2 regions of the Robertmurraya sp. GLU-23 genome follow, and region 1 is predicted to be linked to the other one. Evidence: riboswitches for the same ligand, from Rfam matches in the RefSeq annotation. Region 1 holds a riboswitch; the other holds the start of a gene.

The links. Region 1 has a riboswitch for FMN ahead of ACVBAX_RS02440 (ECF transporter S component). Riboswitches for the same ligand answer to the same signal wherever they lie in the genome.
Region 2: another riboswitch for FMN. It lies ahead of ribE (riboflavin synthase); the one in region 1 lies ahead of ACVBAX_RS02440 (ECF transporter S component).

The regions. Positions count from the first base shown of each region.
Region 1 is NZ_JBRKCV010000001.1:477,312-486,357, forward strand. Features, by position in the region: gene ACVBAX_RS02425 (histidinol-phosphatase) at 1-312, shown strand, start outside; gene serA (phosphoglycerate dehydrogenase) at 348-1,922, opposite strand; gene ACVBAX_RS02435 (manganese-dependent inorganic pyrophosphatase) at 2,097-3,032, opposite strand; FMN riboswitch at 3,189-3,323, shown strand; gene ACVBAX_RS02440 (ECF transporter S component) at 3,485-4,069, shown strand; gene ACVBAX_RS02445 (ferredoxin) at 4,113-4,361, opposite strand; gene ACVBAX_RS02450 (helix-turn-helix domain-containing protein) at 4,607-5,656, shown strand; gene ACVBAX_RS02455 (RecQ family ATP-dependent DNA helicase) at 5,653-7,152, shown strand; gene ACVBAX_RS02460 (CPBP family intramembrane glutamic endopeptidase) at 7,145-7,747, shown strand; gene ACVBAX_RS02465 (LysM peptidoglycan-binding domain-containing protein) at 7,740-8,435, shown strand; gene ACVBAX_RS02470 (YpbF family protein) at 8,532-8,990, shown strand.
Region 2 is NZ_JBRKCV010000003.1:131,374-140,419, reverse strand. Features, by position in the region: gene ACVBAX_RS08150 (bifunctional 3,4-dihydroxy-2-butanone-4-phosphate synthase/GTP cyclohydrolase II) at 1-857, opposite strand, end outside; gene ribE (riboflavin synthase) at 870-1,526, opposite strand; FMN riboswitch at 1,946-2,093, opposite strand; gene ACVBAX_RS08140 (YojF family protein) at 2,262-2,609, shown strand; gene bshB2 (bacillithiol biosynthesis deacetylase BshB2) at 2,623-3,288, shown strand; gene ACVBAX_RS08130 (SRPBCC family protein) at 3,329-3,778, opposite strand; gene ACVBAX_RS08125 (ABC transporter ATP-binding protein) at 3,936-4,655, shown strand; gene ACVBAX_RS08120 (ABC transporter permease) at 4,655-5,683, shown strand; gene ACVBAX_RS08115 (TetR/AcrR family transcriptional regulator) at 5,696-6,349, shown strand; gene ACVBAX_RS08110 (Cof-type HAD-IIB family hydrolase) at 6,376-7,233, opposite strand; gene ACVBAX_RS08105 (DNA alkylation repair protein) at 7,248-7,910, opposite strand; gene ACVBAX_RS08100 (hypothetical protein) at 8,387-8,920, opposite strand; gene ACVBAX_RS08095 (PRK06851 family protein) at 8,984-9,046, opposite strand, start outside.

The DNA of each region.
Region 1 (9,046 bases):
TACATACCGAAGGAAGAAGAGTTTTTACTAGAGCAATATGATAAGGCTACAACAGCACTAGCGAATTCGAAAACCTGTGTAGAAATTAGCACAGCGGGTTTACGTAAGCCCATTGGTGAATTGTATCCTGACAAACGATTATTGCAGATGTGTTTCGATAAAAAGATACCAATCGTATTGTCATCTGATGCACATTTTCCAGAGCATGTTGGTGCTGATTATGATCAGGCGTTGGTGCTTGCAAAAGAGGTTGGATATAAAGAAATTATGACGTTCTCAAAAGGAGAACGCAAAATACATCCACTAGGATAAGAAAAAGATCGGAGGAATATACCTCCGATCTTTTTTTATAGATTGATTCGATTAATTGATACGATATCATCAACCGCTGCAAGAGTAGCGATCTGGTGATCGTCTAAAGGCTTATCAAATGATAGAACCATGATAGCTTCTCCACCAGCTTGCTTTCTACCGACTTGCATGGTTGCAATATTTACCTCTTGATCACCTAGGATTTTACCCACTCTACCAACGACACCTGGGCGGTCCATATGCTGAATATAAAGCATATTACCTTCAGGTAGGAAGTCGATAACAAAGTCATTTAAGTACACAATTCTTGGTCCATAATGGTCAATGAAAGTACCTCTTACCGTAAACTGATGTTTTTCTGCTTTAGCTGTGACAGTGATGCTATTTGCATATCCAAAAGTATTTGTTGATATTTTCTCACCAATGGTAATTCCTCTTTCTTTTGCAGCTAGTAACGCATTTACTTCATTGACGTTTACGTCTATTCTATTTTTAAAGAATCCAGACAGGACCGCTTTTGTTAAGTAAGATGTTTCAAGGTCGGTTACTGTGCCAGAGTAAGTAATAGAGATTTCGTTTACTCCTTGTTTCATGCACTGTGACAAAATAGTTCCTATTTGCTTAGATAACTGGTGGAAAGGTTTGATCTTTTCAAAAATATCTTTAGACATTGCTGGTAGGTTAATAGAGTTTAGCACCGGTTTGCCTTCAAAATACATACGAACTTCTTTAGCCACCTGTGTAGCAACATTAAGCTGAGCTTCCTTTGTAGACGCACCTAGATGCGGTGTGACGATCACATTATCAAACTTAAACAATGGATGTTCTCCAGGCGGTTCTACTTCAAATACATCGATTGCAGCTCCTGCTACATGACCATTGCCAACGAACTTCGCCAAAGCTTGTTCATCAATAATTCCCCCACGTGCACAATTAAGGAAGTATACACCTTTTTTCGTTTTACTTAATGTTTCTTCGTTAATGAGTCCTTTAGTTTCTGGTGTTAATGGAGTGTGAACAGTAATAATATCTGCTTCTGCCAATACTTCATCCAAACTACCGTGAGAAACACCTTGCTTTATAGCACGTTCTTTGGTTAAGAAAGGATCGTAAACTTTTACATTCATTCCGAAGACTTTTGCTCTTTTAGCTAATTCAGAACCAATTCGACCCATACCAACGATACCAAGAGTTTTTCCATATAGTTCAGTTCCGATAAATGCATTTCGTTTCCACTCAAGATTTTTAACCGATTGATGGGCTTGTGGAATATTTCTCATTAAGGAGGCCATCATGGCAAACGTATGCTCAGCTGTAGAAATGGTATTTCCATCTGGAGCATTGACGACGATGATTCCTCGTTTCGTAGCAGCATTCACGTCGATGTTGTCGACACCAACACCAGCACGTGCAATAATTTTTAATTGAGGCATTTTTTTGAGCAGTTCTTCTGTAACAGTTGTTGCACTTCGAACTAGAAGCGCATCAATTTTTTCTAAATCTACTTCTGGATCATTAATTTTTTTCTGAATTAAAGTTCCTTCATTAAAATCTAATAAGGGAGATAGTCCTTCCTCATTTATTGCATCGGCTACTAGAATTTGAAACATTCAAAACACCTACCCAATTATCAATTTTCTGATTATTTTACAAAACGAACATTTATCTGTCAATGGACTCAAGCATTCAGATCGGACGATGTAAACGTTTTAATGATTTAAAGTCACGATTTTGTTATATTTTTTAACAAAAAGCGCAAACTTCTAAAGTTTGCGCTAATCATCCTACATTTTTGAATTGAATAGATCTGTAAGAACGGGTACGATTTGTTTTTTACGTGATACAACACCTTTTAACAAGGCTTTGTTATTTTCTAATGTTACACCGTATGCTTCTTCAACGGCTGATCGTGCATTACCTAATGCAAGAGCTGTTGAATCATTTGTTAAGATATCTGTTACAACAAATAAGAAAAGGTCTAGACCTTTTTCTGAAATGATGTTTGATAACGTTTCTTCTAGTTCAGTTTGTCTTGAGTATACATCGTTAATATCTACTGCATTCACTTGGGCAATTTCTACTTTACTTGCTCCCATTTGGAATTCTTTTGCGTCGAGGGATACAAGCTGCTGAATGGATTTGTCGCTTAAATCTGCGCCAGCCTTAAGCATGTCCAATCCATAGCTCTCTGCATCAACACCAGCAAGTTCAGCTAATTCTTTTGCTGCAGCTACATCCTCAGCTGTACATGTAGGAGACTTGAATAATAATGAATCAGAGATAATTGCAGAAAGCATAAGACCAGCAATCTCTGGACGAATTTGAACATTATTTTCTTTATAAAGCTTATTAAGAATAGTTGCCGTACAACCAACTGGCTCACAGCGGTAGTAAAGCGGATCGCTCGTTTCGAAATTTGCAATACGGTGATGGTCAATTACTTCTAAAACACGAACTTGTTCAATATCACTTACACTTTGTTGTCTTTCGTTGTGGTCAACTAGGATAACGCTGTTTACTTCACCAGCAACTGTTTCAACGAGTCTAGGAGCTTCTGCTTTGAACGTATCAAGGGCAAATTGTGTTTCTCCACTTACTTCCCCTAAACGAACCGCTTCCACATCCACACCAAGAGCTTTTTTTAATTCAGCATAAGCGATTGCTGAACAAATTGTGTCAGTATCAGGATTTTTATGACCAAAAATAAGAACTTTTTCCATGATTATCTCCTTTTAAATTAATCAATATCGTATGTACATATACTTTAATAATTTAACACAAATACAATAGAAGGACAAAAATTAATTCATTCAGAATGCAAACTTCTTCACAAAAAGTATGAACTCAGCTATAATTATGTGGAAAATATAATATTGGTCTATCTTCGGGGCAGGGTGTAATTCCCGACCGGCGGTAATGAGTGTAAACTTTAAGCCCGCGAGCCTTTTTTTTGGGCAGGATTTGGTGAGATTCCAAAGCCGACAGTATAGTCTGGATGGGAGAAGATGGAGGTTCTGCAGACGTTTAAAAATGAGAGTTTTAAACGTTTATTAAGCGTGACTTCTAAAACATCTCCCTCAAGCGACTTGCTTGAGGTTTATTTGTTAATGAGGTACGTGATGCTGAACCTTTCTTCTTTAGGTGAGATGGTCCTAAAAAAGGAGAGAGGGAAATGAAAAGTTTTAACGTAAGAACACTTGTATTGATTGGAATGTTAAGTAGCATCTCATATGTATTAATGCTTCTTAATTTTCCACTTCCACCTTTTCCACAGTTTTTAATGGTGGATTTTAGTGATGTGCCAGCTTTGATTGGTGCACTAATACTCGGACCAGTTGCTGGAATATTGATTGAGCTTCTAAAGAATGTACTTGATTACTTTTTAACAGGAAGTGCAACTGGAGTTCCTGTTGGCCATGTTGCAAATTTTGTTGCTGGTATTCTGTTTATTTTGCCAACATACTATATTTATCAAAAAGTGAAATCTTCAAAAGGTATGACATTTGGCTTGGTAGTAGGTACCATATCTATGGCAGTTCTTATGAGTGTGCTTAACTATTACATTATTTTGCCTGCTTATACATTCTTTTTAAATACGCCTGCTATGTCTGGCGAAGAAACAAGACAAATGATTGTTACGGCCATTCTTCCTTTTAACCTCGTTAAGGGGATTTTAATATCAGTTATTTTTATGCTTCTGTTTGCAAGATTGGGAACATGGATGAACAAACAAAAAGTGCAAAGCAGTGCAGCATAGTCATAAAAAAAGCAACGGCAAAGCCGTTGCTTTTACTTATTTACTATTCGAATTTAAGAGCGTCTCCATCAAATGCTTCATCAGCTACTTTAATAGAATCTGTTGGGCAGCCTTCGAACGCATCCATCATATCGTCTAATAGTACGTCTGGAATTTCAACGATACCTTGGTTATCGTCAAGAGTAACAAATGCAATGCCTTCATCATCGTAATCGTAAATGTCAGGTGCAGCTGCTCCGCAAGCACCACATGCAATGCAAGTTTCTTTGTCTACAATTGTGTATTTTGCCATGTAAAATACCTCCCAAAAATTAAACAAGTATATTTTATCATTCCCAAAATGCATTAGGAATGCATCCCTCATATCTTATTGTAAAACTGAATGGTCAACATTTCAATAGAAAAAGTATTGAGAATGCTTATCATATAAGGGTTTGACCATTTATGGCATTTTTTATTCATTAAATGCGGCTCATTTCATGCTACAATAATAGACATAAAAATACAAAAAAACCTACGTAGCGAAGGTGAAGTGAATTGATAAATATTCTTGAACAAGTCGTTCTCTATTGTTTATCAAAACTGGGTAGAGAAAGAAGCAGCTCAAGCGTGTTTCATTTATTAAATGGTAAAAAATCATCTCAAACCATACAGGACTCACATCTTTTTCAATTAGATTCCTTTTTTCATACAGCGCATCATTTAACAAGAGAACAATACGACAGCATTATAAGCAAACTAATAAAACATGAATTTATGTATATTTCTAGCGATCAGCAGATTGTCGTTAGCGAAAGTGGACAGCGATTGATCAATGAATTGTATTCAATGTATCCATTCTTGAAAAATTTGCAAGGAGGAAAATATCACAATTGCATGCAGTTTTGGGAAAGATTATCTTTGCTCGTCCAAGTATGTTCTAATCAAGTCAATAAACAAACCAGCTATATACCAGTTCAGAAGAATAAAGATATTCAAAATTGGATTAAGCATTTATTCGCAACATCGGTAGGAAACAGCAAAGACTTTCCTCATCAGTTGCTTAAGGAATTACAGTCATTATTGGAGTCTTTAGAGCTAGAGGTTGACCCAAGCGTATTAGTTGCAAGATTTTCGGGATTTCAATCAATAGGGTTAACGGAAATGCAAACGATAGAAATGCTTGGGATTGAAGAGAACAGCTATCGATTTCAATTTCAAGCCTTGCTTCATTATTTAATGAGGTCAATCGAGGAAAACCCTACAGCCTATCCGTTATTAGCTAGAATGATAGTTACAGATAAGCTTCATCATCTAACAGTTTCTGCAAAAAAAACATTCGAATTAATACAGAGAGGAAAAGGAATTGTAGAGATTGGCCGAATAAGAAAACTAAAAGAAAGTACGATTCAAGATCATATAGTTGAGATTGCCCTTTTCGTTAATGGGTTTAATATTGACCGATTTGTTGAAGAGCCACTTCAGGAAAGGATAAAAGAGGCGATTCAAAAAGCATCGTCAAAGCAGTTGAGGAAAATACGAGAAATAATAGATGTAGATTATTTTCAAATTCGATTAGTGATTGCGAAATTTGGTGACCTACTATGATGCTAGAGAATGAATTAAAAACACATTTTGGATACGATCAATTTAAAATAGGTCAAAAAGAAATTATTGAAGCATTATTACAAGGAAAGAATGTCCTTGCAATGCTCCCAACTGGAACTGGTAAGTCACTTTGTTATCAACTACCCGCTTATCTTATGGAAGGTGTTGTGGTAGTGGTTACCCCGTTGCTTTCATTGATGCAGGACCAAGTTGAACAGATGATGGCACGAGGTGAAAAACGAGTGGTAGCGATCAATTCTTTTCTAGAACGTGAGGAGAGAGGCAGTGTATTTGGTCGTTTGCATACGTATAAGTTTATTTATATCTCACCTGAAATGCTAATGAATGAATTTGTTGTTTCACAACTAAATAAGTTAGTAATCAGCCTATTTGTGGTAGATGAGGCACATTGTATATCGCAGTGGGGTTATGATTTTAGACCTGATTATTTAAAGTTAGGTGACATTCGTGAAGCTCTTGGAAGTCCTCAAACGATTGCTCTGACTGCCACAGCAGATCAGGAGGTTCGGTCCGATATTGTAAGAACTTTAAAGCTAGAGGAGTGGGAGGAGTTTGTTTCCTCTGTTGACCGTCCTAACATTAAAATGGTCGTAGACTATGTTCATGATGCAAGGGAAAAGCTTGAAAGGCTGTTGGAGTGGGTATCTTTTTTACAAGGTCCAGGGATTATCTATTTTTCTAGTAAAAAATTAGCCGAAGAAGTAGCTGTGATGCTAAGAGATAGTGGCGTTCCAAGATCAATGGCGTATCACGGTGGGCTTGACCAGGAAAGTAGAATACTTATTCAGCAGCAATTTATTAAAGGGCAGCTTGATGTAATTTGTGCCACTAGTGCCTTCGGAATGGGAATCAATAAAGAAAATGTTCGGTTTGTCATCCATTTCCATATGCCTTTACAGCTAGAGTCTTACTTACAGGAGATTGGGAGAGCGGGAAGGGATGGAGAGAATAGCATTTCAATTCTTTTGTATTCTCCTTATGATGAGCAACTTCCATACCAATTAGCAGAAGGAGAGCTTCCTACAGAATATCAAATTCGCTGGCTGTTTCAACATTTTGGAGACCAACTGCTTTATGAGTGGGAAGAAATGGAGGAAACCATTCGACATATTGGGGGATTTTCGGATACTTCCTGGAGATTAACAAAGGAATTTCTCCGTAGTCTATCTAACAGTATGGATTTAAAGATAGAGGAAGAACGGTTTATTGAATATGTTGACAATAGAAAAAAGCATAAAAGGAAAAAGATAGTGGAGATGTTGAACTGGATTCAGTCGAAAGAGTGTAAGCGCAAGAAAGTTCTTTCTTATTTTGGAGAAGTTACCCACGTGACCGTTGACGATTGTTGTTCTGTGTGTGGAATGGTTTACGATCACTACAAAATCAAATGTTCAGAAGTAGTAGAGAATAGGCCTTTTCAGTGGAAGGATTATTTGAAGGGCTTGCTTACGAAGAGTGGGACTAGTTATGAATAATAAATATGAAGAGTTGATTGATGAATTATCAGACAAGGAATTGTTAAAACATCTATACATGACACAAGTCATACTTGTAGTCCTTTCCATAGTTATAGGGTATTTTTTATTTGATAGTCTAAAGTCCTTTCTAGATCTCTTTGACTGGAACGACCCTTTTATCTGGTGGGTAGGAGTTCCTGCAGGATTACTTATCGTTTGTATTGATGCAATGTTTATGAAATTCCTTCCCTCCTCTTATTATGATGATGGAGGGTTAAATGAGAAGTTGTTTTCAAACAGAAAAGGATGGGAAATTCTCTTTATTTCAGTGATTGTTGCCACAAGTGAAGAGATTCTTTTTCGAGGGATTATACAAACTCATTTTGGACTAATTGTATCTAGCGTTATTTTTGCTGTTATCCATTATCGCTATCTATTTAATTGGTTTCTCTTTTTAAATATCACTCTGCTCAGCTTCTTTATTGGAGTTATATACGAGTGGACTGGAAATCTACTAGTCACTATTGCGATGCATTTTGTCATTGATGCGTTTTTGGGATTTATTATCAAAAGAAAAGAGAGGATAAGAGAGGAAAGTGAAAGAAATGAATAAAGAAGAGCCTATTAGAGATCAAGCAGAAAAACTTCGTAAAAGGATGAAGGATGTTGATCTTAAAGTAGAGTCGTCACAAGATGGAAAGGCTACCCTTTCAAATGATAAGCTTCCACCAAGGAGTAGAGTTCATAAACAAAAACAATTGAAAAAAAAGACAAAGATAAAAGTAAAGTATCCTCTCATACGCTTGCTAGGTATGTTTTTTATCTTATTGCCAATCGTGATTTTTAGTATTTACACGTATAACGATTCTCAAAAATCTTCAGTAAGTACGACGGTTGAAGAAAGTAAGGGAGCAGAAGCTGTTTATTATACAGATGCAGAAGAGGAGGTAGCGGTAGAGGAGGTAGAAAAAACGGAAACTAAAGAAGTCGTGACCGACGAGAATGTGGAAGCAGAAGGAGATACAGTTGAAGAATCAGTAAATGCTGACCAAGCTAATAGTAGCGAAACTGCTCAAGGAACAACAACAACTCCTGAAAGCACAACTAACTCAACTACAAAAGTAGAGCCGGTGGATCAAACCGTTGTTTACCATAAGGTTCAGCCAGGAGAAACTGTATTTAGAATCGCTATGAAATATTATAAATCACAGTCTGGTATTGATATTATTAAGAAAGCAAATTCATTGTCAACAAATGAAATAACGGTAGGACAAACCTTAACCATACCGCTAAGTAAGTAATGGGGCTTTGCCATATAAATGGCTGAGCTCTTTTTTTGTAATCATCATAAAATATCGGACAAGTTCATATTTATTTGATAAGGGAGGGTAGAAATAATGGAATCTGAAATTTTATTATTGGACAATCGAACGGATCAGGCTACCAGGCAAATGTTACAGAAAGTGATAGATAAAAAAAGAAAATTTGATAAATTAAAGCTTCGTCATTTACTTGTGATGTGGACGACCATTTTTCTCTGTTTTATTTATTTTTACTACCTTTATAAAGTGATATTAACACCTTACTCATATTCTTTTGCAGCCATGTTTTCAGTTTTTGTTGATCAATCAAGTAACCTCTATATGCTAGTCATTATTGTAGGCTTATATGGATTTATGAATTTACTTCGAGAAAAGCGTGAGAAAGCTGAAAAGGAATACCATGCACTTCGATGTGAAATCATTGATAAAAGTAAAGACCTTTGGAAAAAAGAAGATGAGTGGAAAAATCGTCACAAAGTATTTGAAATGATGAAGAAAAATTTTGACATAAATCTTTATCATGAAAGTAAGTAGGGGTTGAAGAAAAAGGATTCTTTGACCTTATTGTCGAATAAATTATGGAAGCTATT
Region 2 (9,046 bases), on a different contig from region 1:
ACTCCTGTACCTTCTTGCTCAATTTGGCTTAAAGCCGAATGTAGCTGAGGACCACAGTCGCAACGATACGAACCGAACACATCACCTGTTAAGCATTCAGAGTGAACGCGAACTAGAATTGGTTTGCTAGAGTCAATCGTTCCTTTTACTAAAGCGACATGCTCTTTGCCATCAATGACATTGGAATATCCCACAGCTCGGAATTGACCAAATTCAGTTGGAAGTTCAATTTCCACTTCTCTTTGAATTAAGCGATCTTCGCGATTACGATACTCAATTAAATCTTTAATGGTAATCATTTTGACATTCAGCTTATTGGCAATCTCTTTTAACTGTGGTACACGTGCCATGCTGCCATCTTCATTCATGATTTCACAAATAACCCCTGCTGGTTTTGCGCCTGATAGCATGGCCAAGTCAACAGCTGCCTCCGTATGACCTGCACGCTTCAGTACCCCGCCTTTTTTCGCTATTAGCGGAAAAATATGACCAGGACGTTTAAAATCAGCAGGTTTTGATTCCGGATTGAGCATTTCTAAAATCGTATCCGAACGCTCAAAGGCGGATATCCCTGTCGTAGAGTTTTTATGATCAATACTTACAGTAAAGGCTGTCCCATGCGGATCCGTGTTTCTAGCAACCATCGGCATGAGCTCGAGCTTCTGAGCTAACTCCTCTTCGATTGGAACACAAATCAGCCCTCTACCATGTGTGGCCATTAAATTGATGACCTCAGGCGTTGTTTTTTCCGCTAACGAAATGAAATCTCCTTCGTTTTCTCGGTCTTCATCGTCACACACGATGATGACTTTTCCATTCTTTAAGTCTTCCAATGCTTCTTCAATCGAATTAAACATATCTTTTCCTCCTTATTTAAACCCATTATCCTCTAGAAATTGAGCCGAAAGAGAAGAACTCTTTTGAATGGTTTGAGTTGCTTGTTTGAATAAAAAATGCGAAATGTACTTACTAATCATATCGCACTCAATATTCACGATATCCCCAGCCCCTTTTCGCCCGATAATCGTTTCCGATAACGTGTGTGGAATCAATGAAAGAAGGAAACTCGTTTCTGACACACCAAAAACCGTTAAACTAGTTCCGTCCACTGTAACAGACCCTTTTTCGATTATATAGTGTAAAAGGTCACTCGATACTTCTATCTCGTAGTACACGGCATTGGCAACCTCTCTCTGTTCTTTAATCACTCCGAGACCATCCACATGCCCCGACACGAAGTGACCACCAAACCGTCCGCCAGCTGCCATCGCCCTTTCCAGGTTCACATGGGACCCTGGTTCTACATCTCGCAAGCTGGTCGCCTTAATCGTCTCCGGCATCACATCTACTGTGAATGCGTTAGACGTGAAAGAAGTGACCGTTAAACATACTCCATTCACGGCGATACTGTCGCCAAGCTTTACATCCGTGAGAATATGATTGGCCTCAATCGTTAGCACCGAAGATTGCCCTGTATTCTTTGTATTGGTTACCAGTCCAATTTCCTCAATAATCCCTGTAAACATTTTTCTTGCCTCCTTCCTTGGTCAAGCTACTTATGTCGCTCATTTTACCTTTTCCTACTTGTAGCATTTCCGAAAATCTCGGGATTCTCTCGTGTAAGACCATATCTATTGCTTATGACTGATAGAGACCGAATTTTCATCCATAAGGGTCATAAACAAGCTTTTATGACCTAAAGCATTCTCTTTTTAAAAGCGCACCTGTCATAAACCATAGTTTATGACCTTTTAACCTGAATCTTCAAATGGCAACAAGTCATAACCACTCTTTTATGACCTTTTGCCTCAAATATTCCTTCATGATGGAGTCATAAACAAAAACAAAACCCCGCACCAATTAAGGAACGGGGTCAGAAAAAAGCCAATGTCAAATAAAGGTCTAAAAATGGGTACACTTCACCCATACACATAAACCAAAATTTTTTTTCCTTCTCCCATCCAGACTTTAACTGTCGGCTCTGGAGTTTCACCAGATCCACCGTTTGAATGAACACTCAAACGGGTCACGGACTAAGAAGCTCTTGCTTCATCACCGCCGGTTGGGAATTGCACCCGACCCCGAAGGAATACTATTTAAATTGCTCTCATTATACCCTAAACATTCCGCAAATGAAAAGCTAAAACTCTTACAGACACAATATTGTTTAAAATCAACCAATCCTACTTTTCGCTTTTCCAGCACGTTTTTAGTAATATATAGATTATTATATGTGTTAAAGAAGTGAAGGAGGAAATAAGATGGAGCTTGTCATAGTGGAAGAAGTTCAAAAAGAGCTAAACCGTCTTGCGAACCAAGATGTGTATATACATTTAGAAACGACAAATGGAGCGTATGCGACTCATAATGATGAATCCTTTTTTTCCTCAGGGGCATTTATTCGCAATGCACTGGTGAAATACGAGATTGGTCAAATCAAAGGAAATGGTCCTTATCGCATTGGCTTGAAGCTGAATATTGGCTGGGTTTATGCAGAAGGAATTACTCATTTTGAAGTAGATGATCAAAATAGATTATTAATGGCTGGACACGATTATCAAGGAAAACTAGCAGTTGCTTTCCAAATCAGTCCAACACCATTTGAGTAGAGAGGAGCGCATCATGGAAAAAGAACGTCAAATTTTAGTCATTTTCCCTCATCCTGACGACGAGGCATTTGGTGTTTCAGGCACCCTTGCTTTGCATATTCAAAACGGGACACCTGTCACATATGCTTGCTTAACGCTTGGTGAAATGGGGCGCAATTTAGGGAATCCACCGTTTGCAACAAGAGAATCGCTCCCGCAAATTCGTAAAGTGGAACTTCAAAATGCAGCCAAATCGATTGGAATCCAAGATTTACGCATGCTTGGATATCGCGATAAAACGGTAGAGTTTGAGGATCCTGAAAAATTGGCCGATCATATGGGGGAAATCATTGCCGATGTGAACCCGTCCTTAATCATCACGTTTTACCCAGGATATTCCGTACACCCTGACCACGATGCAACGGGTGCTGCAGTTGTAAACGCGGTCGGTCGATTAGCTCCAGAAAAAAGACCCAAGCTGCACTGTGTCGCTTTTTCTAAAAACTCGTTGGATGAACTTGGAGCACCGGACATCGTAAATGATGTTACTGCAGTATCTGATCAGAAAATTGCCACGATCCAGGCTCATGCGTCACAAACGCAATTAATGATTCAAAATATGGCTGAAAAGCTTAAAGCAAATGATCCCGACATGATTGCTTGGGTTAATAACGAACGTTTCTGGACGTATAAATTTTAAAAACAATGCCCACAGGATTCCTAGTCTGTGGGCACTTTCTTTATCTGTAAACTTCTTCCGCCTCAAGTACTTCTTTTAACTTCTGTAACTGTCCGCCATCTTCATTTTTAATAATTTTGACTAGCTGTTTTTTCGTAAGGAAGCTTAAAAATCCCCCTGTATTCACTTCGGCCACCATCTCTACCTGGGTACCTTCCTCAATGGCCGAAAATGTATAGTGATAAAGGATTTCTACTCCATTTGAAGTACTTTTTGAAGTAAAGGCCGTTGGTCGATTGAACATGGTTATGTGAACTTCCGCTTGTATATGTCTTCTTCTGACTAGCCTTGTTTCTAAGTAACGGCTTCCATGTCCAACTGGTCCATTAGACAATTTCTCCATATCCGTCACAAACGGCAATAGAGTTGTGGCATTTTCTAGGTTTGATAGATAACTAAATACTTCTTCGATCGGTCGGTGAATGATCTCACTTACTCGAAAATCAGCCATTTATTATGCACCTCGGGACGATTGTTTGTCCTTATTATACTAAAATACCGTAAAATATCTGTCGAAAATATTCACAAAATCTCCCTTTTCATTTGAAAAAGTTTCGCTTATGATTGTAATGAGTGATTACTCACTTTTATTTTAAGGAGGGATACACATGAATCCAATTGTCCAAATTGAACAGGTGACAAAGCACTTTGGAAAGCAAGAAGTATTAAAAGGAATTAGTTTAGATATTAACGAGGGAGAAATTTTCGGATTACTTGGTCCATCCGGCGCAGGAAAAACCACCCTCGTGAAGCAGCTTGTGGGCCTTGAGCTCCCTTCAACGGGGAAAAACAAAGTATTTAGCGTCGTGATGCCTTCACTTGAAATCATTTCAAAAATCGGTTATATGGCTCAGTCGGATGCCTTGTACGGAGAACTAACGGCAAGAGAAAATCTTCAATTCTTTGCTTCTTTATACGGAATAAAAAGAGCCCGTCAAAAGGAAAGAATTCAAGCTTGTATGGAGATTGTTCAGCTAACTGACCATATCAATAAACCCGTTTCCAATTACTCAGGAGGAATGAAGCGCCGCCTCTCACTTGCAATTGCCCTTATCCATGAACCAAAGCTATTAATTTTAGATGAACCTACGGTCGGGATTGACCCTGTGCTTCGGAAAAGCATTTGGGAATCCTTTTATGAGTTAAAAAAGCAAGGAGTAACCATTATTGTCACCACACATGTCATGGATGAAGCAGAAAAATGTGATCGATTAGGGATGATAAGAGACGGACACTTAATCGCTGTCGGTACTCCACAAGCACTAAAAGAAAGCATGAACAGTACGAATCTTGAAGATGCCTTTTTGAGCTACGGAGGTGGAAACTGATGCGCGTCATGGCCCTTGTATGGAGAATTTTAAAACAAATTGTTCGTGATAAACGAACGATGCTACTGCTCATTATGGCTCCCATTCTAGTTTTAACGATGCTTCATCTTGTCTTTAATGGAGATAGCTACTCACCAAAGGTTGGTTTTGTTGATCTTCCCACTCCCCTTGTAGAGCAGCTCGATGATGATGAAGCCGCCATCACCCTATACGATACAGCCGACGAAGCAAAGACGGCCTTAAAGAAACGAGATATTGATGGATATGTGAATATGTCAGGAGCCACTCTTCAGCTAACGTTAGAAGGTAGTGACCCCACCATCAATGGAGCAACGATGAAGTGGTTACAGGAGTCACTGAAGTCCATGCAACCTGACTCCTCCGCCGCTATGCTTGAGGTCAACTATCTCCACGGTTCAAGTGAGATGAGCCAGTTTGACTCGTTTGGGCCCGTGTTGCTCGGATTTTTTATCTTCTTTTTCGTATTCCTTATTGCTGGAGTATCCTTTTTACGAGAACGAACGACCGGAACGCTTGAGAGGCTGCTTTGTAGTCCTCTTCGAAAATGGGAAATCGTGGTTGGTTATGTGATCGGCTTTGGAATTTTCACGATGATACAAGCGACCATTATTGCCTCCTATGCCATCTATGTTCTTGGAATGATGATGGAGGGTGCGTTTATTTATGTGCTTGTCATTACCTTACTCTTATCTTTGACCGCTTTAACATTAGGGGTATTGCTTTCAGCCTTCGCAAACAATGAATTGCAAATGATTCAGTTTATTCCGCTTGTCATCGTTCCACAGATCTTTTTCTCTGGATTGTTTAATCTTGAAACGATTTCAGATTATTTAAGCTGGATTGGTCCACTCACTCCCTTGTACTATGGAGCAGACGCCTTAAGAAATGTTATGATAAGAGGGTATGGGTGGGGTGATATTTCATTTGATTTGCTTATGTTAGCAGGATTTTCACTTCTTTTCATGGTTTTAAACATCCTTGCCCTAAAAAAATATCGTTCTATTTAACAAGGAGTTTATATGTCAGATAATCATATGATTGATGAGATTATAGATAAAAACGAGAATCTTACCGAAAAACAAAAGCTCATTCTCGAAGCTGCTATTGAATCCTTCGCTGAAAAAGGCTATGCCGCTACTTCCACGAGTGAAATCGCAAAGAAAGCAGGTGTAGCTGAAGGGACCATTTTCCGCCATTATAAAACAAAAAAAGATCTCTTGTTATCGATTGTTGCTCCTATGATGGCAAAGCTGATTGCACCGTTTGTGATAAAAGACTTGAATAAAGTGTTGAACCAGGATTTTGAAAGCTTAGAAGATTTTTTACGGGCAATGATTCATAATCGGGCCGAGTTTCTAAATGCAAACATTCCCTTGTTCAAAATTGTCCTTCAAGAAATTCCTTTTCAACCAGAACTTCAAAAGCAATTCAAAGAGCATATTGCGATTAAGGTTTACGAAAGAATGGAAGCTATTATCAAGCATTATCAAGAGGCTGGCCAATTGATTGACCTTCCTCCATATCAAGTCGTTCGAATGACAGCTTCCAGTATTTTCGGATTCCTGATCGGGCGCTATCTTCTATTTCCCGAGCTAGATTGGGACGATGAACAAGAAATCGAAGCAACGATTCAATTTATTTTGCATGGATTAGCACCAAAAGAAAAGGCTTGAGGGTTCATTCCTCAAGCCTTTCTGTTTTACTCAGCTAATGCTTGTAGGATCGCTTCTCCTACACCGCTTTCGTCATTTCTCAATGTCACATACGTGCATTGTTCTTTAATATCATCATTGGCATTGCCCATGGCTACTGATCGACCCACCACTCGAAACATGGATAAGTCATTATAATTATCGCCAAGTGCCATCGTATCTTGTAAGGATATTCCCTTTTCTTCTACAAACTCAGCTAATGCAATCCCCTTTTGTGCTTGTGTGTTCATCAACTCTAGATTTCCAAATGCTGAAGAGGTCACTTCTAGATGATCAATTTGCTTAAGCTTTTCCTCGACCTCATCTAAAAAGCTGTGATCCTTATGGAATACTAATAGCTTATAAATGGTTTTTTCTCCGTTTAAAATCGGCTCATAGCTATCCACCATATGAATCAAGCCTTTCTCATATCGATGTTGAGCTTCTTCTTCCACTAATTCTCTTGAAAGCTCAGGATTCGCAGTCGTAAAGATGTCGATAATGATATCAACTCCCTTATCATAATCGACTGTATAAGTACCTTCACTTGTATAAATTTCGTAGTAAATGCCGAATTGATTTAACACGTCTGCTGCTTGTTTTGCGATCTTGTGATCTAGCGGATGAGCCTTGACGACTTCGCCTTCTTTTGTTCGTATCTCTGCTCCATTGGCACAAATAATCGGTAACTGTAAGCCAGACTCTTGTAAAACTGATATAGCCTCTTCATAGGAACGACCCGTTGCAATAACGACTTCTACTCCTGAATTCAGCGCCTTTTGAATCGCCTCGCGGTTCTTTTCGGATACTTCCTGCTTTGAGTTTAATAATGTTCCATCCATATCACTAGCGATGCATTTAATCATAATCGGTTCCACCTCTATATGTATTTACTGCCTTCACGAATACTGAGCTTGGATAAAGACGAGCGTTCAATAAAATTCTTTACACTGCTCGGATTCGTTTTTGAGTATTCACGCAATGCCCAGCCAATCCCCTTTTGTATAAAAAACTCCTTGCTGTCGGCGTTTTCTCTACAATAACGATACAAAAGCTCTTCATTTGTATTCTTTTTATATTTTAATTGAAAAAGAATTGCTGCACGCCTTAACCATAAATCATCACCATACGCCCAATTATCAATCGTTTCCTTAATTACTTCTGGATGATCGGCTGCTATTTTTCCGACTGCTTTGGGACCGAGAACATCAACAGTGTCCCACCATGACTTGGTGGTGATGAGCTTTTCAATTCCAGGCAGATGCCGTTTTTCCAGCTTTTTTAACGATTTTTCCATATAATCAAGTGCAGCTGCTTGAAACTCCCTTTCTGGAAGGGCCCATACCTCTTCGACAAACTCTTCATTATATGGCTGTTTTAATAAACTGGTTTCCTCAAAAAACTGCTTCATAAGCTCACGTCTTAATGGCGTTTTGATTCCTAGAAAAGGAAATTGGTTTCGCATATATTTTTCCATATAATAAGCATTCTCGCGATTTCCATTCGCTCGAAATAATTTTGTTAGGATGAGGATCTCTTTCATACAGTGCTCCTTTATAGTGACATAACTTTATTGTAAGAGTTTTTTTGTAAATTTTCCAACAATGCAACTGTAAAAATTTATTAAATGGCCAAAATTCACGAAAGTAGGGGGGCCATTTTGAAGTGCTTTTCTTAAAATACGTGCTGAAATCAACAATCGTAATAAGCGGAGATTTTCCGGTTAGATGCAGATTGGAGCTCGTTTCGGGGTAAATAAAGGGAGGATTTCCGCTTATGCAACGTAAAACCTCCCCTTTTCCATTTTTTCGAGCCAATAGACGGAATCTCTCCGGCTATTTAAGCTTTTTTTAATAATAATTACTTATTAAGCGGAACTTCTCCGGCTATTTATCAGTTTGGATACTTAGCCTGAACTTGACTGATGATAGAGCTACCTGACTGTAGATGAGGGAAACCCCCTTTTACTAAATAGAAAAAGGCACGAACCCAGATGAGTTCATGCCTGTTCAGTCTTAGCTATCTTCCACCGCATTGGAAGCTGCTGATTCTTCTTAAATCCGTACCATAATAAACCCAACGTCTGTTTCTCCAACGGTAGCCGGCAATGGAATCTCTTCCAACATACGTTGGATAGAACCAGAAGCTACGACCGTTATTTAACCAAATATACGTGAAGCGGAATCGACATCTTCTAATGGCACCAGGGTCAACCGCGAAAGGAGAAAAACCTTGTTGCGGTGTGTAAGAAGGCGGTGGGCCTGATGGTGGACCGTATTGGTCACCTCCGCCGCCGCCAAATGGTGGGAAGCCTGCTCCTGGAAAGTCGTCATCCCCACCTGGGAAGCCCCCTCCAGGGAATCCGCCACCGCCTGGAAATCCGCCACCCGGGAAGCCCCCTCCAGGGAATCCGCCACCGCCTGGAAATCCGCCGCCCGGGAAGCCTCCTCCAGGGAATCCGCCGCCGCCTGGAAATCCGCCCGGGAAGCCTCCAGTTGTTGGCTGTTGTCGGTCATTTGAAAAATAATTCGGATGATAAAAGTTCACGTTCATACCCCTCTCTACATACATCTCGTTGTAATGTATGCAAAACGCCTACGAGGGGTGAGTGGTCATTTATTTTTCCTCGAGCTGATGAATCATATCTTGAACCTGTTCTGTCAGTTCATTGACCTTTTC